DNA from 3 places in the Azospira sp. genome. Region 2 is predicted to be linked to each of the others. Evidence: predicted binding sites of a transcription regulator. Region 2 holds the regulator's gene; each other region holds the start of a gene.

Region 1 (7,753 bases), on a different contig from region 2:
CGCAGGGAGAGCAGGTTGTGCAGCCCCGGGCTGAGCACGTTGAGGGGCACGCAGGCCACGCCGTAGCCGTCCATGGCCTGCTGCACGGCGCTGTGGCTGGCGCAGGGCATCAGGCCCAGTTCGCGAAAGACGTGGGCCGAAGTGACCCGGCCATAGCCTTCGAGCAGGCCGTGCACCAGCACCGGCACGCCGAAGCGCTGCAGCAGCAGGGCCAGCAGGGGCGTCAGGTTGGCCCCCTTGCGGGCGCCGTTGTAGCTGGGAATGACCACCGGCCGGATGCGTCCGGGGGGCGGCCGCAGGGCATGGACCCGCTCGCTGGCGGCGGCCAGAAAGCCGATCATTTCCTCGGCGCTCTCGCCCTTGACCCGCAGGGCGATGGTGATGGCCCCCAGTTCCAGTTCGGGCACACCGCCGTCGAGCATGGCGCCGTAGAGCAGTTGGGCCTCCTCCTGGGTCAGGTCCTTGGCGCCCTCGGCGCCGCGGCCGAGTTCCTTGATGAAGTGGGCGTAATTCATGGGCGTCTCCCCGGTTTTCCTTGTCTTTCCCTCAGGCAGCCTGGGGGGATGTCTTGGCAACGATGATTTTCTTCACTTCGGGCAGGCAGCCGCCGCAGAAGGTTCCGCATTTTAGCTCGTTCTGCAGGCCGTCCAGGTCCAGGCCCCTGGCGATGCCGGCCTCGATCTGGGCCTGGGTGATGTCGGCGCACTTGCACACCACCGGGCTGGCGCGCAGCAGCTTGGCCGGCGGCGTGCTGATGGGGGCCACCGCCCAGCGCAGCAGGTCCGGGTCCAGCACGTCGTCGGAGATGGCGTCCTTGAGCCAGGCCAGGGCCTGGGTCTCGCCGGCCAGGCGCACCCCGAGCAGGTGGCCGTCCCGGGCCAGGGCCCGCTTGCCGATGTGGCGGCGGCGGTCGGCGTAGACGATGGCGCCCTCCTCCCGCTCCAGGTCGAAGAGGGCGTCGATCTCCCGGATCTGGGCCTCGTCCAGGGGCGCCTCTGCCGCGGCGCGGAACACCACCAGGGGCTGGCCGCGGCCATAGAGGCCGACGCTGGCGTAGGGGAAGCGGGGCAACAGGCGGCGCGCCCTTTGCAGCAGGGCCAGGCTGGAGGCCAGGGCGTCGGGCCCCTCTCCGGCCCGCACCACGGCCAGGGGCCAGGGCAGGTCGGCCTTTTCCACCTGCACCGGGGCGTGCTTCAGCTCGGGCTGCAGGGAAATGGGATCGCAGGCCGGGCCGGTGAAGGCGTTGGCGCCGGCGCCGTGCATGAACCGGCTGCCCCAGTGCATGGGCAGCCAGGCCCGGCCCTTCTTCAGGCCGGCCACGGCGGCCACCCGCAGCACCAGGCTGTCGCGGCCGTTGCTGACCCGGGCCAGGTCGCCGTCCTCCAGGCCTCGGTGGCGCAGGTCGCAGGGATGCATGGCCAGCACCGCCTCCTCGGCGCCGTGGAACAGGCGCGGCACGGTGCCGGTGCGGCTCATGCCATGCCACTGGTCCCGCAGGCGGCCGGAAAGGAGGCTGAGGGGCTGATCCACATCGGTGGGCTCGGCCACCTCCTGGTGCTGCACCGGGACGAAGCGGGCGCGGCCGGAAGGCGTGGGGAAGCGGCCGTCGGCGTAAAGCCGGGGCAGGCCGGCCTCGGCCCCTGCGGGGAAGGGCCACAGCTGGGGCCCGCGCTGCTCCAGGAGGCCGTAGGAGAGGCCGGTGATGTCCAGGTCCCGGCCCCGGGTGCTGTCCCGGTGCTCGTTGAAGATGGCTTCGGGGCGGCGGTAGGGGAACAGGCGGCGGGCCTCTTCGCCCCGGCCCTGTTCATCCCCCAGGCGGTGGGCGAAATCGACGGCGATGGCCCAGTCGGCCCGGGCCTCGCCGGCCGGCGCCACGGCGGCCCGCACCCGGGAGATGCGGCGCTCCGAGTTGGTCACCGTGCCCTCCTTCTCGCCCCAGCTGGCGGCGGGCAGCAGCAGGTCGGCGTAGGCGGCGGTGTCGGTATCGCCGTAGGCTTCCTGCAGCACCACGAATTCCGCCGTCTCCAGGGCGGCCCGCACCCGGGCCTGGTCCGGCAGGGAATGGGCCGGGTTGGTGCAGGCGATCCACAGGGCCTTGACTTCACCCCGGCCCACGGCCTCGAACAGCTGCACGGCGGTGAGGCCGGGCTTGGCCGGCACCTCGGGCACGCCCCAGAAGCGGGCCACTTCGGCCCGGTGCTCGGCGTTGCCCAGATCCCGGTGGGCAGAGAGCAGGTTGGCCATGCCCCCCACTTCCCGGCCGCCCATGGCGTTGGGCTGGCCGGTGAGGGAGAAGGGGCCGGCGCCGGGCCGGCCGATGTGGCCGGTGGCCAGGTGCAGGTGGATCAGGGCGGCGTTGTTGTGGCTGCCGTGGCGGGACTGGTTGAGGCCCTGGCACCAGAGGGACAGGCTGGCCTTGGAGAGGCCGAACCAGCGCGCCGCCTGGACGATGTCCTCGGCCGGGATGCCGCAGATCTGGGCCGCCACGGCGGGGCTGTAGTCCGCCGCAATCGTTTCCAGGGCGGCAAAGCCTTCGGTGTGGGCGGCGATGTAGTCCCGGTCCACCAGGTTCTCGGCCAACAGCACGTGCAGCATGGCGTTGTAGAGGGCGATGTCGGTGCCGGGCTTCAGGGCCAGGTGCAGGTCGGCGATGGCGGCCGTCTCGCTGCGGCGGGGGTCGGCGACGATGATCTTGAGTTCGGGATTGGCCGCCCGGGCATCCTCGATGCGGCGGAAGACGATGGGGTGGGCGGCGGCCGGATTGGCGCCGGTGATGAACAGGCACTGGGCCAGGCCGATATCCTCATAGCAGTTGGGCGGTGCATCCACGCCCAGGGTCAGCTTGTAGCCGGAGGCGGCGGAGGACATGCAGAGGCGGGAGTTGGTGTCGATGTTGTTGCTGCCGATGAAGCCCTTCACCAGCTTGTTGAAGACGTAGTAGTCCTCGGTCAGCAGCTGGCCGGAGACGTAGAAGGCCACCGCCTCCGGTCCGTGCTCGGCGATGACGGAGGCGAAACGGCGGGCCGCCACGGCCATGGCCTGCTCCCAGCTCACCCGCTGGCGCGGCTGGTCGCGGCGGGTGCGCACTTCCGGATAGAGGGCCCGGTTGGCCTGAAGGGTGCCGGGGGCGGCGGTAAGGTGCAGGGTCGCCCCCTTGGCGCAGAGGCGCCCCTGGTTGGCCGGGTGCTCCGGGTCGCCGCGCACGTCGGTGATGCGGCCGTCGCGGCTGTCGATGAGGACGCCGCAGCCGGTGCCGCAGTAGCAGCAAGTGGAAGGGGTGACACTGGGGGGGAAGTGGCTTTCATTTGGCATGGTCTGGGCTCCTGCCCCAACACAGCAACAGCCATGCCACCATTAATAATCAATGGGTTACCAATAAACGACAGCGAATCCGCCAGGAGAACGGCTGGATTTCGGCCCCAGCTTGGCGCATCCCGCGCCAGCTTGGTGCGCCAAAGAAAAACCGCCTCGGCTTGGGGCGCGAGGCGGTTTCCGGTGGAGCGGCGGGGAGTACCTAAGAAGGAAAACCCCCGCTCACTTCACCCGCTGCAGGTGGGGACGGCCGCTGGGCGGTGCGGCCGGCGGCTCCGGCGGGGTCTCGTCGCCGGCATCCGCCACCACTTCGCCCTCGCCTTCACCTTCTTCATCCACCTCGAAGGCCATGCCGGCCCCGTTTTCACGGGCGTAGATGGCCACCACATTGCCCACCGGCACCGACAGATCCCGGGCCACACCGCCGAAACGGGCGGCAAAGCTGATCAGCTCGTTGCTCATGTTGAGGTGGGAAGTGGCGTCGCCGCTGATGTTGAGGACGATCTGGCCGTCCCGCACGTACTCGCGGGGCACCAGGGTCCGGTCATCCACGGCCACTGCGATGTAGGGGGTAAAGCCGTTGTCCACGCACCATTCGTAAATGGCGCGGATCAGGTAGGGCTTGGTGGAGGGCAGTTGCATGACAGTCTTCCGCTGAATGGCGCCGACCGGTCCGGCCGACGCACCGGCACCGCAGGCGCCGGCCTGGAGAAAAGACGGGGACACCGTGGCGGCGCCCCCGTCAGTTCGTTACTTGCGCATCACCTTTTCGGAAGGCGTCAGGGCATCGATGAAGCCCTGGCGGCTGAAGATGCGCTCGGCGTACTTCATCAGCGGCGCGGCAGTCTTCGGCAGGTCGATGCCGTAGTGGTCCAGGCGCCACAGCAGGGGGGCGATGGCCACGTCGAGCATGGAGAACTCGTCGCCCAGCATGAACTTCTGCTTGGCGAACATGGGAGCCAGCTCGGTCAGGCGGTTGCGGATTTCGGTCCGCGCCTTGTCGGCGGTCTTGGCGTTCTTTTCCAGGGGCTCGATGTAGGCAAAGATTTCCCGTTCCATGGTGGACAGCAGCTGGCGCGCCCGGGCCCGCATGATGGGGTCGGCCGGCATGAGCTGGGGATGGGGGAAACGCTCATCGATGTATTCGTTGATGATGTTGGGTTCGTACAGGATCAACTCGCGCTCGACCAGCACCGGCACCCGGTTGTACGGGTTGATGACGGCGATGTCTTCGGGCTTGTTGAAGAGGTCCACATCGATCACCTGGAAGTCCATGCCCTTTTCGAACAGGACGATGCGGCAGCGGTGGCTGAAGGGATCGGTGGTGCCGGAGTAGAGGTTCATCATGACTCGTTACCTCAAAAAGGAATCGGCACCGCCGCCGGGAAAAGCCCCGATCGGCGATGCCGTAGCCTGAATGTCAGGCGGGTTAGTGCACGTCTTTCCAGTACTCGCGCTTGAGAGCGTAAGCAACGACGAAGAGCACGCCGAGGAACAGCAGGACGGCAATGCCCAGCTGCTTGCGCAGACCGGAAACGGGTTCACCGATGTACACCAGGAAACCGACCAGGTCAGCGATTTGCTTGTCGTACTCGGCGGCGGACAGCTTGCCGGGTACGGCCAGTTCCAGCTTGTGGGTCTCGTGGTTCAGCACTTGCTGACCCTGCAGTTCCCACAGGATGTGCGGCATGCCGACGTTCTCGAACACCACGTTGTTCCAGCCGGTGGGACGCTTGTCGTCACGGTAGAAGGAACGCAGGTAGGTGTAGAGCCAGTCGGCGCCGGGACCGGCTTCGGAAGCGCGGGCACGGGCGATCAGGGTCAGGTCGGGCGGGGTGGCGCCGAACCATTGCTTGGCTTCGTCCGGACGGATGGCGACGCGCATGGGCTCGCCCACCTTGTCGGCGGTGAACAGCAGGCTGTCCTTGATCTGCTGCTCGGTCAGACCGATGCCGGTCAGCCGGTTGTAGCGCATGAAGGAGGCGCCGTGGCAGTTCAGGCAGTAGTTCACGAACAGCTTGGCGCCGTTTTGCAGGGCCGCGTTGTCGCCGGAAACGTCCGGAGCCTTGTCCAGATGCACGGCGGCGCCGCTGGCCAGCGCCATCAGGGGCGCGAAGAGCAATGCAGTAAGCAGTTTTTTCATGTCGCTCTCGTCCTTATTTCATGGTCACACGCTCGGGTTCCGGCGTGTACTTGTCCACCTTGGAATACCACGGCATCAGCAGGAAGAAGCCGAAGTAGATCAGGGAGCAAACCTGGGAGACCTTCTCGCCCCAGTAGGAGGGCGGCTGGGTACCGAGGTAGCCCAGGATCACGAAGCAGATCACGAACAGGGTCAGGAAGGTCTTGTAGATCGGACCGCGGTAGCGGATGGACTTGACCGGGCTGCGATCCAGCCAGGGCAGGAAGGCGAAGATCACCACGGAAGCGCCCATGGCCACCACACCCCAGAACTTGGCATCCAGGCCCAGGATCGGCCACACCATGGCGCGCAGGATGGAGTAGAAGGGGGTGAAGTACCACACCGGAGCGATGTGGGGCGGGGTCTTCAGGGGATCGGCCGGAATGAAGTTGTTGTATTCCAGGAAGTAGCCGCCGCCTTCGGGTGCGAAGAACACCACGCAGGAGAAGACCATCAGGAAGACCACGACGCCGACGATGTCCTTGACGGTGTAGTAGGGATGGAAGGGAATGCCGTCCAGGGGATGGCCGTTCTCGTCCTTCAGCTTCTTGATCTCGACGCCGTCGGGGTTGTTGGAGCCGACTTCGTGCAGGGCCAGGATGTGGGCGGCGACGAGGCCGATCAGCACCAGGGGCATGGCGATCACGTGGAAGGAGAAGAAGCGGTTCAGGGTTGCATCGCCCACCACGAAGTCACCGCGCAGCCAGACGGACAGGTCCGGTCCGATCAGGGGAATGGCGGAGAACAGGTTCACGATCACCTGGGCGCCCCAGAAGGACATCTGGCCCCAGGGCAGCAGGTAGCCGAAGAAGGCTTCGCCCATCAGGCACAGGAAGATGCCGACGCCGAACAGCCAGATCAGCTCGCGGGGCTTGCGGTAGGAACCGTAGAGCATGCCGCGGAACATGTGCAGGAAGACGACGATGAAGAAGGCGGAAGCACCGGTGGAGTGCATGTAGCGGATCAGCCAGCCCCAGGGCACGTCGCGCATGATGTACTCGACGGAGGCGAAGGCCACGGGCACGCCGGCGGCGTTCAGGGAAGCATCCGGCTTGAAGTGCATCACCAGGAAGATGCCGGTGACGATCTGCAGCACCAGGACCAGCAAGGCCAGGGAGCCGAAGAAGTACCAGAAGTTGAAGTTCTTCGGTGCGTAGTACTCGGACAGGTGGCCCTTCCACATGGAAGTGGCGGGGAAGCGGGCATCGACCCACTCCAGCACGTTGCCGCCGATGGAACCGTCGGACTTGTACTTTTCGAAATTGGTATTGGCAGCCATTCCTTACGCCCCCTTCTTGTCTTCGCCGATCAGGATGCGGGTATCGGACAGATACATGTGCGGCGGAACTTCCAGGTTGGTCGGAGCCGGCTTGGCCTTGTAAACGCGGCCGGCAAAGTCGAAGGTGGAACCGTGGCAGGGGCACAGGAAGCCGCCCAGCCAGTCACCGGACATGCCCTCTTCGGCGCCGTGCTTGAACTTGGCGGAAGGAGAACAGCCCAGGTGGGTACAGATACCCACGGCGACCAGCACTTCGGGCTTGATGGAGCGGGTTTCGTTCTGGCAGTAGGCGGGCTGCTGCTCTTTTTCGGACTTGGGATCGGCGACGGCATCGGCCAGCTTGGGCAGGGTGTCCAGCATGTCCTTGGTGCGGTTGATGATCCACACCGGCTTGCCACGCCATTCCACGGTCATCATCTGACCCGGTTCCAGCTTGGAAATATCCACTTCCACCGGAGCGCCGGCTGCCTTGGCGCGTTCGGACGGCAGCATGCTGGCGACGAACGGCACGAGTGCCGCCACCGCCCCGGCCCCGCCCACGGCCGCGGTAGCGACGATCAGACGCCGCCTGCCGCAGTCCACTTTGTTCTCTTTGCTCATAGCGCAGATCCCTAGAACGTTGAAATTAAAATTCAGAACAGCAATTCGGTAACGCCTTCGGCGAGGCAAAAATGATCCTGGCCGAACAAAACCGGAAGATTATACTCGAATCCACCTACGGACTGGAACCGGGCCGGGAACTCAATGTCGTCAAATGCGTCGAAAGCCGCTCCAAACCTGAGCCTGGTCAAGAATCGGACCCGCCAGGGCTAGGCTTCCACGTTTTTCCGCTCCCGCATGGCCTGAGCCAGGGTGCCGGCATCCACGTACTCCAGCTCCCCACCCACCGGCACCCCCCGGGCGATCCGGGTCACCTTGATGCCCCTGCTGCGCAGCAGTTCGCTGACGTAGTGAGCGGTCGCTTCGCCTTCGTTGGTGTA
Region 2 (7,753 bases):
CGCATTGGCGGCGGGAGCGTCGGCGGTCTTGCCGGAGAGGCAGGTCTTCATGAAGCCCTTGCGCTCGTCGCCCTTGAGGCCCTTCTCGCCGGCTTCCTTGTTGCAGTTCTTCATGCGCTCCTGCTGGGGCGTCGGCGCTTTGGCCGCGTCGGCGGCGCCGGCAACGGGAGCCAGGCCGATACAGGCCAGGGAACACAGGGCAAGCAGCATCTTTTTCATGGTGTCTCCGTCAGTGGTCAGGCAGGGCTTACCACTATGCGTTCGTCAAATATCGTCGTCAAGCAGCAGCTTCTGCTGCCGGGTGATGAATTCCTGCATGTTGTCGATGCCGCGCAGCTGCAGGATGCTGTTGCGCACCGCCGCCTCCAGCAGCACCGCCAGGTTGCGCCCGGCAGCCACCGGAATGACCACCTTGCGCACGGCCACGCCGAGGATCTCCTGGGTCTGGGCATCCAGGGGCAGGCGCGGCGCATCCACCCCGGCCACCGGCTTCTGCAGGTGCACGATCAGCTTGAGCTTCATTTTCCGCCGGGAGGCGGTCTCGCCGAAGATGGTGCGGATATTGAGCAGGCCCAGGCCCCGCACTTCGAGGAAGTCCCGCAGCATGCCAGGGCAACGGCCCTCGATGGTGGCGGGGGCGATGCGGGCCAGTTCCACCACGTCGTCGGCGACCAGGCCGTGGCCCCGGGAAATCAGTTCCAGGGCCAGTTCGGACTTGCCGACGCCGGAATCGCCGGTGATGAGGACGCCCATGCCCAGCACGTCCATGAAGACGCCATGCACCGACACCGTGTCCGCCAGGCGGCGGGAAAGGTAGATGCGCAGCAGGTCGATCACGGCCGAGCAGGGTTTGGCGGTGGTGAACAGGGGCGTGCCGGTGCTCTCGCAGCCCTCCAGCACGGCCGGCAGCACTTCCAGTCCCTCGGCGACGATGACGGCGGGGGGCTGGGCGGCGAAGATTTCGTTCATCTGCGCCTTGAGGCGCTCAGGATTGACCCGGCTCAGCCACTGGTACTCGGCGGCGCCGATGACCTGCAGGCGTTCCGGGTGGATCAGGTTGAGGTGGCCGACCACGTCGGCGCCGTAGTTGCCCCGCTCCCGGATCTCGATGGAGCGTTCGGCGCCCTGGGCCGCGACCCAGGTCAGGGACAGCTTGTCCTGGTGGTCCTCAAACAGCTGGCTGATGGAGATTTGCCGCATGGTTCCCCCAGTCGGTGAACAGGCGGTGGGCGTCGTCGGTGTTGTCGCAGGCGCCCAGGGCCTCGCGGAAGGCCCGGTCGGAGAAACGCTGGGCCAGCTCGGAAAGAATCTGCAGATGCTGCTCGGTGGCCTGTTCCGGCACCAGCAGCACGAACATCAGGCCGACAGGCTTGCCGTCGGGGGAATCGAAAGGCACCGGGGCGGACAGGCGCATGAAGGCGCCGGCGGCTTCCTTGAGCCCCTTGATGCGGCCGTGGGGAATGGCAACCCCCTGGCCCAGGCCGGTGGAACCGAGTTTTTCCCGGGCGAAGAGGCTGTCGAAAACCGTGGCCCGGGCGATGCCCAGGTTGTTCTCGAACAGCAGTCCGGCCTGCTCGAATGCCCGCTTCTTGCTGCTGGCTTCGAGGTCCAGCAGGATGTGGGCGGGAGGGAGGAGTTTGGCGATCAGATCCATGGGGCGGGAACCTTCCCCGAACAGCGGGATGGCGGCGGCAGGGCCGGTTGGAGACTGGGATTCAGGCAGGATACCTGGCGAAAAGTGGCGGGATCATAACGGAAAACGACCCCGCCGCCTATGCCTTTCGTCCCAGTCCCGGAGAGGGAATCAGATCACTCTTCGATGTGATTCTTGATGGTGTCGCGGTGGTGATCCTGGGCCTTCTGCTTGTACTTCTGCACCTGGCGGTCCAGCTTGTCGATCAGGGTGTCCACGGCGGCATACAGGTCGGCATCCTCGGCATCCACGTGGATGTCCTTGCCGGGCACGCGCACGGTGACTTCAGCCTTCTGCTTCAGCTTTTCCACGGTGAGGATGACGTTGACGTCGATGACGCTGTCGAAGTGACGCGTAACCCGCTCCAGCTTGGCAGTGACGTAGTCGCGGATCGCCGGGGTGACTTCCAGGTGATGTCCGGTGATGTGCAGGTTCATGGCTCGCTCCTTTTTTAGATGGACTTGCGTAGGTTGGCCGGCGAAATGTTGAGCGCTTCTCTGTATTTTGCAATGGTTCGACGCGCCACAACAATGCCTTGTTGGCCAAGAATTTCGGATATTTGACTGTCCGAAAGGGGTTTTCTGGGGTCTTCGGCCGCCACCAGCTGCTTGATCAGGGCCCGGATGGCGGTGGCCGAACAGGCGCCCCCCGTATCCGTGGCCACATGGCTGCCGAAGAAATACTTGAGTTCGAAAATGCCCCGGGGGGTGGCCATGTACTTCTGGGTCGTCACCCGGGAAACGGTGGATTCGTGCAGGCCCAGGGTTTCGGCGATTTCCCGCAGTACCAGGGGACGCATGGCCACCTCGCCGTGTTCGAAGAACTGGCGCTGGCGGTCCAGGATGGCCTGGGACACGCGCAGGATGGTGTCGAAACGCTGCTGCACGTTCTTGATCAGCCAGCGGGCCTCCTGCAGCTGGCCGGAGAGGCTGGAGCCGCGCTGCTTGGAGAGGATCTCGGCGTAGAGCCGGTTGATGCGCAGGCGCGGGTAGGCGTCCGGATTGATGCTGGCGGTCCACTGGTTGCGCACCTTCTTCACCACCACGTCCGGGGTGATGTAGCGGGCATCCAGGGGCGCGTACTGGGCGCCGGGCCGGGGGTTGAGGCTCTTCACCAGGTTGGTGACGGCGCGCAGGCGCTCGTCGTCGCAGCCCAGCAGCTTCTTCAGCTTGGTGAAGTCCCGGCCGGCCAGCAGTTCCAGGTGATGGCGCACCAGCTTCAGGGCCTGGTCCCGCACCTCGTCGGCCGGCAGGGCTTCCAGCTGCAGGGCCAGGCATTCGCCCGGAGTGCGGGCGCCGACACCGGTCGGGTCCAGGTGCTGCAGGTGGCGCAGGGCGATCTGCAGGTCGTCCAGGTCGATTTCCAGCTCTTCCGGCAGGGCTTCCTGCAGCTCCTCCAGGGGCTGGGTCAGGTAGCCGTCCTCGTCCAGAGCCTCGATCAGGAAGCTGACCAGCTGCCGGTCCCGCTCGGAGAGCTGCATCAGGCCCAGCTGCCAGTTGAGGTGGTCGCGCAGGGAGGTGTTGGCGGCCTGCACTTCCTGGAAGTCGGAATCCTCGTCCTCGTCGCGGGAGGCGGAAGGGTAGCTGCCTTCGGCAAACCAGTCCTCGCCTTCGCCCAGGCTGTCCCGGCTGTCGTCCCGGACTTCTTCGGGGCCGTGACTGTCGGCGCCTTCACCGGATTCGCCGCTATCGCCTTCCCGCGGGCCTTCGGCAGCAGCCTCGGCCGTACTGCCGGCGTATTCGCCTTCGCTCCCGCTGTAGGAGGGCTCGTAGTTCTCGTCCTCGCGCTCCAGCAGGGGGTTTTCCAGCAGATACTTCTCCAACTCCTGCTCCAGCTCGAGCGTCGACAGTTGCAGCAGCCGGATGGACTGCTGCAGCTGTGGCGTCAGGGCCAGGTGCTGCGAGAGTTTGAGTTGGAGGGTTGGTTTCATGGACCCGGGGCCGAAGGGGCCGGCGGCAATGAGCGGGTTGAGGGAAAGACTCGGAGACTGGGCTCGTCAGAGACGGAAGCTCTCGCCCAGATATACTTTTCGGACGTCTTCATTATAAACGATCTCATCCGGGCGGCCAGACGCCAGCACCCGGCCCTCATTGATGATGTAGGCCCGGTCGCAGATGCCCAGGGTCTCACGCACGTTGTGGTCGGTGATGAGCACGCCGATGCTGCGGTCCTTGAGGAAACGGATGATCTTCTGGATTTCCAGCACGGCGATGGGGTCCACGCCGGCGAAGGGCTCATCCAGCAGGATGAAACGGGGAGAGGTAGCCAGGGCCCGGGCGATTTCCACCCGGCGGCGCTCGCCACCGGACAGGGCGGCGGCATTGGAAGCGCGGATGTGGCCGATGTGCAGCTCTTCCAGCAGTTCCTCCAGGCGCAGGTCGATCTCGTGCTTGGGCAGCTTCTGCAGTTCCAGCACGGCGCGGATGTTCTCCTCCACGTTGAGCTTGCGGAAGACGGAAGCCTCCTGGGGCAGGTAGGAAATGCCCAGATGGGCCCGCTTGTGGATGGGGAAGTGGGTCACTTCCTGATTCTGCAGCTGGATGGAGCCGCCGTCGGAGGGCACCAGGCCGACGATCATGTAGAAACAGGTGGTCTTGCCGGCACCGTTGGGGCCCAGCAGGCCGACCACCTCACCGCTGCCCACCTCGAAGGACACGTCATGCACCACGGTGCGGGACTTGTAGCGCTTTTTCAGGTTGTTGGCGGAAAGCTTGGCGATGAGGTCGGGGTTCTGCTCGGACATGGGCTATCGGATTCTATGAATGCGGGGGCGTAAAGGCATTGTGCCAGAGGTGTCGCCCGGGGGTTCTACCAGTCGCTGCCGGACTCGTCGTCCCAGCCGCCCTGCAGCACCTGGCGGACGGTGGCGGCGGCAAAGCCGCGGCTGAGGAGGAAGCGGGTCTGTTTGGCCCGCTCGGCCAGATCGGCGGGCAGGGCGGCAAATTTCTTCTGCCACACTTGGCGCGCCCGTTCCAGCTCGCTGCCGCCCTGGGCCAGGGCCGCGGCGACGGTTTCCTCGGCCACGCCCTTCTGCCGTAGTTCCTGGGCCAGCCGGGCATCGCCGTAGCGGCGGGCGCGGATGGCGACCCTTTCACTGGCATAGCGGGCATCGGAAAGCTGGCGGCGGGCCGCCAGGTCGTCCAGCAGGGCCTCCAGCTCAGCCTCGGATTCTGCGTGGGGCGCCAGCTTGCGGGCCAGTTCGGCCCGGCTGTACTCCCGCCGCGCCAGCAGCCCCAGGGCCCGCTGGCGCAGGCTCGGGGTCATTCTCCGGCTGCGGCCGCCGGGGCGGGGTTGGCCACGCCCAGGGCTTCCCGGATCTTGCCTTCGATTTCCTGGGCAATGGCCGGGTTGGCCTTGAGGAATTCCCGGGAGTTGTCCTTGCCCTGGCCGATTTTCTCGCCCTTGTAGGAGTACCAGGCGCCGGACTTCTCGATCAGCTTGTTGGCCACCCCCAGTTCGATGATCTCGCCCTCGCGGGAGATGCCTTCGCCGTAGAGGATATCGAACAGGGCTTCGCGGAAGGGCGGGGAGACCTTGTTCTTCACCACCTTGACGCGGGTTTCGTTGCCGATCACCTCGTCACCCTTCTTGATGCCGCCGATACGGCGGATATCCAGGCGCACGGAGGCGTAGAACTTGAGCGCGTTGCCGCCGGTGGTGGTTTCCGGGGAACCGAACATCACCCCGATCTTCATGCGGATCTGGTTGATGAAGATGACCAGGGTGTTGGTCTTCTTGATGTTGGCGGTGAGCTTGCGCAGGGCCTGGCTCATCAGGCGGGCGTGCAGGCCCATCATGGAATCGCCCATCTCGCCTTCGATTTCGGCCTTGGGGGTGAGGGCGGCCACGGAGTCCACCACGATCACGTCCACACCGCCGGAACGCACCAGCATGTCGGCGATTTCCAGGGCCTGTTCGCCGTTGTCCGGCTGGGAGATGAGCAGCTCGCCGATGTTCACGCCCAGCTTCTGGGCGTACTGGGGATCGAGGGCGTGTTCCGCGTCGATGAAGGCGGCGGTGCCGCCCAGCTTCTGCATCTCGGCCACGACCTGCAGGGTCAGGGTGGTCTTGCCGGAGGATTCCGGACCGTAGATTTCCACCACCCGGCCCCGGGGCAGGCCGCCCACGCCGAGGGCCACGTCCAGGCCCAGGGAGCCGGTGGACACCACGTCCACGCCCTTGTCCACTTCGGTCTCGCCCATCTTCATGATGGCGCCCTTGCCGAACTGCTTTTCAATCTGCGCCAGTGCGGCGGTTAGTGCTTTGGCCTTGTTGTCGTCCATGACTGAATTCCCCAAAATCAAGCGGCTGATTATGGCACAAACCCTCCGGCCTACGCCAAGTTACCCGGACTACGTGTTATCCCCAGCATCAAAGGCCTTGGAACACCGCGGCAAAGCAGGGAAAATGGCGCAAATTATGCTAAAGCGATTATTGGCGCCCCCGGCCGCCGCTCCCCTCCCCGCTGCCCGCCTGCCCCTGCTCCCGGGGCTGCTGCTGGTGTTTGCCGCCTATCTGGCGGTGGCCCAGCTGACCATGGCCATCGGCACTGCCGGCCACGGCCTCTTCGTTCCCTTCTGGCCCCCCGCCGGCATTGCCCTGGCCGCCCTCGTCCTGGGTGGCGGCCGGCTGTGGCCGGCAGTGCTGCTGGCCACCCTGGGCAGCGCCCTCATCAGCGGCTTTGCTCCCCTCACCGGCTTGCTCATGGGCGCCGGCAACGCCCTCGGCGCCTGGGCCGGCTACCGTCTGCTGCGGGGCCCGCTGCAGTTCGATCCGCGCCTGGGCCGCCCCCAGGACGTGCTGCACCTGTGTTTCAGTGCCCCCGTGCTGGGCGGCGCCATCAGCGCCAGCCTGGGCGTCGGTGCTCTGAGCCTGGGCGGCAGCCTGGAGGCAGCCCAGCTGCTGCCCGCCTGGCGCGGCTGGTGGGTGGGCGACCTGGCCGGCACCCAGCTGCTGGCCCCCCTGCTGCTGGCCTGGCTGCAGCCCCGGGAAGGCCTGGACCAGGGCCGCTGGCGCCATCTGGCGGTGGCGGCGGTGGTCGCCGCCGCCCTCAGCAGCCTGTGGTTTTTCTCCGAGCGGGCCCCCGAATCCTTTGCCTACGCCGGCCTGCTGCTCCTGCTGACCCTGATCTGGATCGCCTTCAGCTGCGAATTGCGTCTGGTGACCCTGGCCCTGGCCACCACGGCCCTGACGGCCGCCGTCTTCGCTGCCCTGGGCACCGGCCCCTTCGCCAATATCGAGCCCCAGCTGGTGCAGGTGAAGCTGCAGGTGCTGATCGCCTCCCTCACCGCCGTGACCCTGGCCCTGGCCGCCGCCAACCGGCAGCGCCGCAGCGCCGAGGAGGACCGCAACCGGGCGGAGGAGCGCCTGGAACAGGTGCTGGACTCCCTCGACGACGTCATCTGGACCCTGGAGGCGGAGGAACGGCGTTTCTCCTTCGTCAGCGGCGCCACCCAGCGCCTCAGCGGTCATTCCGCCGCCGAGCTGTATGCAAACGCCATGCGCTGGGCCGACGACCTGCATCCGGCGGACCGGGAAGCCACCCTGGCCGCTTTCGAACGGCAGTTCGCGGGGGAAGCCGCCGACCAGGAATTCCGCATCATCCGCGACGGCGAGGTGCGCTGGCTGCGGGTCCGCAGCCATCCGGTGGTGGTGGCGGAGCGGGTGGTACGCATCCACGGCATCACCCAGGACGTCACCTCCCTGCACCGGGCCATGGACCGCCTCGCCGCCAGCGAGGAGCGCCTGCGCCGGGCCCTTGGCGCCTCGGAGGTGGGGGTGTGGGACTGGGCGGTGGAGACAGGCAATCTGCAGTTCGTCCTGGCCGTGGCCGACGGCAACGGCTACCGTCTGGCCGAGCGCAGCGTCGGCCTGGCCGAATGGGAAGCCAGCCTGCACCCGGAGGACCGGGCCCGGGCCATGCAGGCCCTGCTGGATTGCCGCGACGGGCGCAGTCTCCGCTTCCGCTGCGAATACCGCACCCACACCCGGCACGGCCACTGGCGCTGGTTCCGCGGCGAAGGCCAGGTGGTGGACAGCGCCGACGGCCAGGCCCGGCAC
Region 3 (7,753 bases), on a different contig from region 2:
GCGCATCATCGGCTACCTGCTGCGGGACCTGCCGGACGAGGAACACCTGCCCAAGGAAACCACGGTGAACCTGCCCACCAACAAGGGCATCATCGCCTCCCGCCTCAACCTGACCCAGGAACACTTCTCCCGCATCCTGCATGAACTGTCCGAGCGGGGCCTGATCAAGGTGGAAGGCCGCAAGATCCACATCCCCGACGTGGAAAAGCTGCGCACCTTCGACCTCTAGGCATTCCGGGGCCGCCGGCGCGGCGCCCGCAGTCCGCGAAAAAGCCCCTCTGCCGGGGCTTTTTTGTTTTCTGCGGCAGGCCCGGCGGCGAAGGGGCCGCTGTCATATTGGGATAAATCGCCGGGTGTAGAATCCCCGCCATGGCCCTCGAAACCGAACTCAAGCTGCGCCTGCCCCCCGGCGGCGCCGCCCGCCTCCTGCGGCATCCGCTCCTGGCCGGCAGCGCCCCCCTGCGCCAGCGGCTGCTCAACACCTATTACGACACCCCCGACCTGGAACTGCTCGGCCAGCGCATGGCCCTGCGTCACCGGCGCAAGGGCTGGGACTGGCTGCTGACGGTGAAGACCGCCAACCCGGCCAGCGGCGGCCTGGCCCGGCGCAATGAGTGGGAAGCCAAGGTGGCACCCGGCCAGTTCGATTTTTCCCACGTGGACGATGGGGACCTGCGGCGCTGGCTGGAAAAGCGCACGCCCCGCCTGGAAGCCGCCTTCACCACCGACTTCACCCGCCTCGCCTGGATCGTCGAACCGGCACCCGGCACCCGCATCGAGATCGCCCTGGACCGGGGCACCATCCAGAGCAAGGGTCAGCGGGAGCCCCTGGGGGAACTGGAACTGGAGCTCCTGGCCGGCCCCGAGACCGCCCTCTTCGCCCTGGCCCGGGAACTGTCCACCGCCCTTGGCGAACGCCAGGCCCTGCACCCGGTGGCGGCGAGCAAGGCGGAGCGGGGCTACGCCCTGTTCACCGGCCGCCGCAGCCCGCCCCAGAAGGCCCGTCCGGCGCCCCTGGACACGAACCTGACGCCCCTGGCCGCCTGCCGCAGCGCCGCCCTGGACTGCCTGCAGCACCTGCAGGCCAACGAGGCCGGCGCCCAGCGCGGCGACAGCCCGGAATACGTGCACCAGGTGCGGGTCGCCATCCGCCGCCTGCGTTCCCTGCTCAAGCTGTTCGCCCCGGTCCTGCCGCAAGCCTTCCGGCAACGCTGGACCGGCCCCTGGCGCGACCTGGGCCGGGGCCTGGGAGAAGCCCGCAACTGGGACGTGTTCCTCAGCGAAACCCTGCCTCCCCTGAACGCCGCATTCCCCGGCGTTGCCGAGCTGACCCGCCTGGAACGGCACGCCAATAGCCGCTCCCAGGCCGCCCACCTCGCCGTGCGCCGCCTGCTGGGCTCGCCGGCCTACTCCCGCCTGCTCCTGGAATTCAGTGCCGACCTCTTCGCCCTCGGGGAAGAGCCGGCCGGCCAGCGCCCCCTGACCGACTTCGCCGCCCGCCGCCTCGACCGCCGCGCCCGCCAGGCCAGCCGTCTGGCCCGCAACCTGGCGGAGCTGGACCACGCCGGCCGCCACCGCCTGCGCATCGCCTTCAAGAAGCTGCGTTACGCCATCGAGTTCCTCGCTCCCGCCGGCGGCAACGGCGCCCCCTACACCCAATCCCTGGCCCGCCTGCAGGAACACCTGGGGCGCCTCAACGACCTGGCCACCGCCCGGGAGCTGCTGGCTCCCACCCTGCCGGCCCGGCCCGGTCTGGTCATGGGCTGGCTCGGCGGCCGCAGCGACCTGCTGCTGGAAGAACTGCCGGCTTTCCTCGAGGATTTCCTGGCCCAGACGGCGCCCTGGGAAAAATCCCCCGGCAAGCGCAACAAGACTGCAAAGCGGAGCGGCTAGGATGGCGCCTTTGTCCCCGGAGACCGCCATGGACCTGATCCTCTGGCGCCACGCCGAAGCCGAGGTCGGCAGCGACGACCTGGCCCGCCGCCTCACCGTCCGCGGCGCCAAGCAGGCCCGGCAGATGGCTGCCTGGCTCAAGCCCCGCCTGCCCAAGCACACCCGCATCCTGGTCAGCCCGGCGGTGCGCACCCAGCAAACCGCCGACGCCCTGGAACTGCCCTACGAAACCAGCCGCAAGCTGGCGCCCGATGCCAGCGTCTACGACCTGCTCTCAGCCGCCGGCTGGCCCGACAGCCGGCAGACCATCCTCATCGTCGGCCACCAGCCCACCCTGGGCCAGCTGGCCGCCCTGCTCCTCTCCGGCCAGGAAGCGCCGTGGACGGTCAAAAAGGGCGCCGTATGGTGGTTCTCCAACCGGGTCCGGGCCGGGGAGACCCAGACGTTGTTGCGCTGCTGCCTGGGCCCCGACATTTTGGCTAGCGGCAGTTGAAATTCGCTTAGTTAGGCAAGAAGCGACAGCGTGCTCTGATACACGCCGCCACCCATAAAAAAAGCCCGCCGAAGCGGGCCTTTTCATCACAAAACCTGGGATTAGCTGCAACCCTTCGGCTTCATGTCAGTGGGCAGGGCGCTGGCGTCGCAGGACCAGGCACCACCGGCAGCCCGGGCCAGCTTGATAGCCAGACCATTGACCTTGGTCGGGGCATTCTTCAGGGCGCAGGAGATGCCGGTGTTGTCCACGGTGTAGGTACAGTGGCCGCTCTTGGCAGTGTCAAGCCCGATGGTAGCTTCGGTCGGGGTGCCGCCATCGTTGGCGATCATTTCATAGGCGGTACGGACGGCAGAAATTTCTGCCAGACCGGCGGCGATCTTACCCTTGGCCTGGTAGTCGGAGTAAGCCGGCAGAGCAACTGCGGCCAGGATACCGATGATAGCAACCACCACCATCAGTTCGATCAGGGTGAAACCTTGCTGAACCTTGTTCATGACAATCTCCTATTGGAAGAAGGATATATGGGAGTCTCTGAATATCCGGAACTCCTCAATCAAGTATGAGCAAGTAGGATGCCAGCTTGCTTTTCCTTGATTTCACCGGGGCTACGCCGCAAAAAACTGACGTTTTTTGTCACAACACATCCCTATCGCGGCACTTTCTGACTAGGCGACGTCAAGCTGGCTCTTGTCCATAAAACGCTCGGCATAGCGCAGAAACACCCGCTGCTTCAGGAAAACGTCGAGCAAATCCCCGTCCACATGTCCGTTGTCGCGGAATTTCCGCATGATGGAGAGGGCCTGGGACAGCTTCATGCCTTCCTTGTACGGCCGGTCCCGGGCGGTGAGGGCTTCGAAGATGTCGGCGATGCCCATGATCCGGGCCTGGACGCTCATCTGCTCCCGGGTCAGGCCCCGGGGATAGCCCTTGCCGTCCATGCGCTCATGGTGGCCGCCGGCGTATTCCGGCACGTTCTTCAGGTGCTTGGGCCAGGGCAGGGATTCCAGCATGCGGATGGTGGCGACGATGTGGTGGTTGATGATCTCCCGCTCGGCCTCGGTCAGGGTGCCGGCCCGGATGGTCAGGTTTTCCACTTCGTCCGCGCTGAGGAAATCGTTTTCCTTGCCCTGCGCATCCTGCCAGCGGTAGCGGCGGGCGATCTGCCGCACCCGCTCCTGGTCTTCCGGCTGCATGGCTTCGCCGCCCACATTGCAGCGCTGCAGGAAGCGCTGGTCTTCCTCCATCTGGGCCAGACTCGCCTCCAGTTCCTGGCGCGCCTGGCTTTCCCCTCGGCCGCCGGCAATGGCCTGCCACATGCGGATCTGGGCATCGCGCCGGATCACCTCGAAACGGGTATCCAGCAGATGGATGCGATCGAAGATGGTCTGCAGCTTGGTCGCCTTGTCCACCACGTGCACCGGCGTCGTCACCTTGCCGCAATCGTGCAGCAGACCGGCCATTTTCAGCTCGTAGCGGTCCTTGTCGGACATGCTGAAGTCGGCCAGGGGACCTTCCGTGGTGGCATTCACCGCCTCGGCCAGCATCATGGTCAGCTCCGGCACCCGCTGGCAGTGGCCGCCGGTGTAGGGGGATTTTTCGTCGATGGCGGTGTTGATGAGCTGGATGAAGGACTCGAACAGTTCTTCCAGCTGGGAAATGAGCTGCCGGTTGGTCAGGGCGATGGCCGCCTGGGAGGCCAGGGATTCGGCCAGGCGCTGGTCCGCATAGGAGAAGGCCCGCACTTCACCGCTGACGGGATCCTGGGCGTTGATCAGCTGCAAGACGCCGATGACCTCGTTCTCGTGGTTCTTCATGGGCACCGTGAGAAAGGACTGGGAGCGGTAGCCGGTGCGGGCGTCGAAGGCCCGGGTGCCGGAGAAGTCGAAGCCCTCCGCCGTGTAGGCGTCGGCGATGTTGACCGTCTGCAGGTTGAGGGCGCTGTAGGCGGCCACCATGGAATTGTTGGGCTCGCCGCTTTCGGTATGCAGCGGCAGGTCGGGGAACTTGGAGGAGAGGGGCTGGCCGCTGCTGCCGCCAAAGGCGATGGCCAGGGAGTCGGTGCGGACAATCTCGAAGCGCAGGTGGCGCCCGTCCTCGGTCATGCGGTAGAGGGTGCCGCCGTCCGCGTGGGTGATCTGCTTGGCCGCCAGCAGGATGCGCTCCAGCAGGCGGTCCAGGTTGCGCTCGTGGGAGAGGGCCGCCCCGATCTCGTTGAGTTGCTCCAGGCGCCGGAAAAGATCGTCCAGGGTATCCATGCCCTACCTCCTATTTGATGCAGACCGCGTGTACCTGCTTCATGTCGGTAATGCCCTGCAGCACCTTGTCGATGCCGTCCATCTTCAGGGTGCGCATGCCGTCGTTGAGGGCGCAGGCCACCAGCTCGGCCACCCGGGCATGTTCCTGGATCAGTTTCTTGACGCCGTCGGTCCCGGCCATCAGCTCGTGCAGGCCGACCCGGCCCTTGTAGCCGGTGTCGTTGCAGGCGGGGCAGCCCTTGGGACGATACAGGGTGAACTGGCCATCCTTGGCGTAGCGGCTGTTCCAGTCCCGGTAAACGGCTTCATAGGAGCCTTTGGGGTCCTTCTTCCAGCTGTCGGTGTTGGTCAGCTCCTCGCAGTACTCGGTCAGCAGCCGCTTCATGTCCTCCGGCGAGGGCTGGTAGGCCTCCTTGCACTCCTTGCACAGGCGCTTGGCCAGGCGCTGAGCCAGGATGCCGAGCAGGGCGTCGGCGAAATTGAAGGGGTCCATGCCCATGTCCAGCAGGCGGATCACCGATTCGGGGGCGCTGTTGGTATGCAGGGTGGCGAACACCAGGTGGCCGGTGAGGGAGGCCTCGATGCCGATGCCGGTGGTTTCCGCATCCCGCATTTCGCCCACCATGATCACATCCGGATCGGCCCGCAGGAAGGAGCGCATGACCGTGGCGAAATCCAGGCCGGCCTTCTTGTTGATCTGCACCTGGCGCAGGCCCTTCTGGGTGATTTCCACCGGGTCTTCCGCAGTCCAGATCTTGGTGTCCGGCGTATTGATGTGGCCCAGGATGGAATGCAGGGTGGTGGTCTTGCCCGAGCCGGTGGGGCCGCAGACGAAGAAGAGGCCGTAGGGCTTGCTGATGATGCTCTTCAGGGTCTCGTGGTTGTGGGGCGTCAGGCCCAGGCTGTCCAGGGGAATGGGCTCGCCGGCGGCCAGGATGCGCATCACCACGTCTTCCATGCCGCCGGCGGTGGGGATGGTGGCCACCCGCAGCTCGATATCCAGGGGGCCGTATTTCTTGAACTTGATCTTGCCGTCCTGGGGCTTGCGCTTCTCCGAGATATCCAGATCGCACATGATTTTCAGGCGGGCAATGAGGGCATTGCGGTAGGAGGCGGGAATCTCGATGTAGGGCACCAGGGAGCCGTCCTTGCGGAAGCGGATCAGGGTCTTTTCCTTGCCCGGCCGGGGTTCGATGTGGATGTCGGAAGCCCCTTGCTGGGAAGCCTCGATGATGATCTTGTTCACCAGCTTGACCAGCTCGTTCTCGGCGGCGGCAGAAACGTCGTCGCCGACAACGTCGCCTGCCTCGTCGTCACCATCCCCCAGGTCGGAGAGCAGGTCGCCCACCGAGGCCACGTCCGCCAGGGCACCGAAGAAATGGTCCAGCACCTGGAGGAATTCCCGGTTAGTGGTGACCCGGTAGACCACCTTGCTCTTGGGGAAGATGTTGTTCACCACCCGGGAGTTGCGCACCCGCTCCGGGTCCGTCGCCACCACCACCACGCCTTCCCGGGTTTCCTCCACCGGCACCCATTGCTGGGATTCGAGATAGTCGCGCTTGAGGTTGCGCAGCAGGTCGATGGGCTTGACCCGCTCGCTGCGGTAGGGCTCGTAGGGGTCGCCGAAGTACTTGGCCAGTGCCTGGCCGATGGCCGCCGGCTTGACCTGGAATTCCTTGACCAGGACCTCCTCCAGATCGAGCCCCTTGCGCCGGGCCGAGCGCTGGGCCAGGTCCAGTTCGGCGGCGGAGATGACGGCATCGCTGACCAGGCCGTCGTACTTGGAGCGCACCCCCGGCACCGCCTTCTGCCGCTGGGCGAAGGCGATGGCCAGGGTCTGGGCCAGGCCCTGGACGCCCTCCTCCGCCACGGCGGCAAAGGGCACATCGTCCCGGTTATTGATGATCTGCACCACCCCCAGCAAAGCCCCCTCCCCGTCGCTGATGGGCGCCACCAGCATCTGCTTGGTGCGATAGCCGGTGCGCTTGTCCACCTCCTGCAGGAAGTTCATCTTGGGGGAATAGGCCTTCAGCTCCACGTCGTCGTAGACGTCCCGGATATTGGCCATTTTCTGGGTCATGGCCACGTAGCCGGCCACGCTCTGCTCGGTGATGGGCAGCTTCAGGTCCTTGAAGGAATTGAGGCCGGTCTTCACCTTGGAGACGATGCTGCTACGGTCTTCGCTGACGGTGTAGATGGTCAGCCGGTCTGCATTGAAGAGATTGCAGATGTCCTGGGACAGCTCCAGCATGATCTCGTCAATATTGCTGGTGGCGTGGATCTTGTTGGTGACCGCCTGCAGGTTCTTGAAAAAGAGCAGGCGGCTATTGACGTCGCCCTGGGCGCTGCTGTCGGGGGTGGGATGTGCTGCGTTCATTATTGTTCCTTCGTTTCGGCCAGGGGGCCCCAGAGCCCGCCTTCCAGCCACCAGGCCTGATAGCCCTGCTGCGTCAGGAGAAAGGCGACGGCCGAGCTGCGGCGTCCGCTTTGACAATAGACCACGTATTCCCGGTTCGGATCGAGGCTGCCGAAGGCGCCGCGCACCTCGTTCACCGGCAGGTTGATGGCCCCGGGCAGGCCGTCGAAACGGAACTCCGCCGGATAGCGCACATCCACCCAGACGGCGCCCCGGGCCACCCGATCCTGGGCCTCGTCGCGGGACAGCCCCTTGAGCAGGGGCGCCCGCAACAAAGCATCGAAATCCTCCTTGCCCAGCTTCAGCAGGACGCCCTTGCTCTTCATGGTGACGCTGGCGTTGCGCCGGGCATTGGCCACCAGGGCCTCCTCGCCGAAAGCCTGGCCGGCCCCCAATTGGGCCAGGACGACCTCCTTGTTGCCGAGGCGGCGGGTCACCTCGCAGCTGCCGGACTCGATCAGGTAGTAGGCATCACCCACGTCCCCTTCCCGGATCAGTACTTCTCCGGCCGGCACCCGCAGGCGGCGGAAGCGTTGCAGCAGGACATCGATGTGGGCCGGCGGCAGCTGGCCCAGGGCGCTGGCGGTGAGCACCTGGACATTGAAGGCGCCGGACATCTGCCGCCAGTCGGTGGTCTCCTCCGGGGCGGCAGGGGCGACGGCCGGGGCTTTCTGCACGCCGGCGTTGGCCGCC

The links. The regulator sigma-54, encoded in region 2, starts transcription at its own class of promoters, with help from an activator protein. The targets are predictions, from matches to a motif close to TGGCACGCTTNCTGCTNA.
Region 1: a site for sigma-54 is predicted at 3,334-3,351, ahead of OEL49_RS03500 (nitrate reductase). Genes of this name have one in related genera too.
Region 3: a site for sigma-54 is predicted at 2,950-2,967, ahead of OEL49_RS07540 (pilin). Genes of this name have one in related genera too.

Annotation. Positions count from the first base shown of each region.
Region 1 covers NZ_JAOTRW010000003.1:2,888-10,640, reverse strand. The annotation lists gene ybiB (DNA-binding protein YbiB) at 1-515, opposite strand, end outside; gene OEL49_RS03500 (nitrate reductase) at 547-3,312, opposite strand; gene OEL49_RS03495 (ClpXP protease specificity-enhancing factor) at 3,535-3,954, opposite strand; gene OEL49_RS03490 (glutathione S-transferase N-terminal domain-containing protein) at 4,063-4,659, opposite strand; gene OEL49_RS03485 (cytochrome c1) at 4,742-5,455, opposite strand; gene OEL49_RS03480 (cytochrome b) at 5,469-6,773, opposite strand; gene petA (ubiquinol-cytochrome c reductase iron-sulfur subunit) at 6,777-7,373, opposite strand; gene recR (recombination mediator RecR) at 7,583-7,753, opposite strand, start outside.
Region 2 covers NZ_JAOTRW010000006.1:223,942-231,694, reverse strand. The annotation lists gene OEL49_RS10845 (PsiF family protein) at 1-219, opposite strand, end outside; gene hprK (HPr(Ser) kinase/phosphatase) at 265-1,200, opposite strand; gene ptsN (PTS IIA-like nitrogen regulatory protein PtsN) at 1,169-1,654, opposite strand; gene hpf (ribosome hibernation-promoting factor, HPF/YfiA family) at 1,810-2,130, opposite strand; gene OEL49_RS10825 (RNA polymerase factor sigma-54) at 2,145-3,623, opposite strand; gene lptB (LPS export ABC transporter ATP-binding protein) at 3,690-4,436, opposite strand; gene recX (recombination regulator RecX) at 4,502-4,957, opposite strand; gene recA (recombinase RecA) at 4,954-5,976, opposite strand; gene OEL49_RS10805 (PAS domain S-box protein) at 6,113-7,753, shown strand, end outside.
Region 3 covers NZ_JAOTRW010000004.1:343,355-351,107, forward strand. The annotation lists gene OEL49_RS07525 (Crp/Fnr family transcriptional regulator) at 1-229, shown strand, start outside; gene OEL49_RS07530 (CYTH and CHAD domain-containing protein) at 370-1,893, shown strand; gene sixA (phosphohistidine phosphatase SixA) at 1,922-2,386, shown strand; gene OEL49_RS07540 (pilin) at 2,488-2,883, opposite strand; gene OEL49_RS07545 (HD family phosphohydrolase) at 3,055-4,644, opposite strand; gene OEL49_RS07550 (GspE/PulE family protein) at 4,655-7,021, opposite strand; gene OEL49_RS07555 (cyclic nucleotide-binding domain-containing protein) at 7,021-7,753, opposite strand, start outside.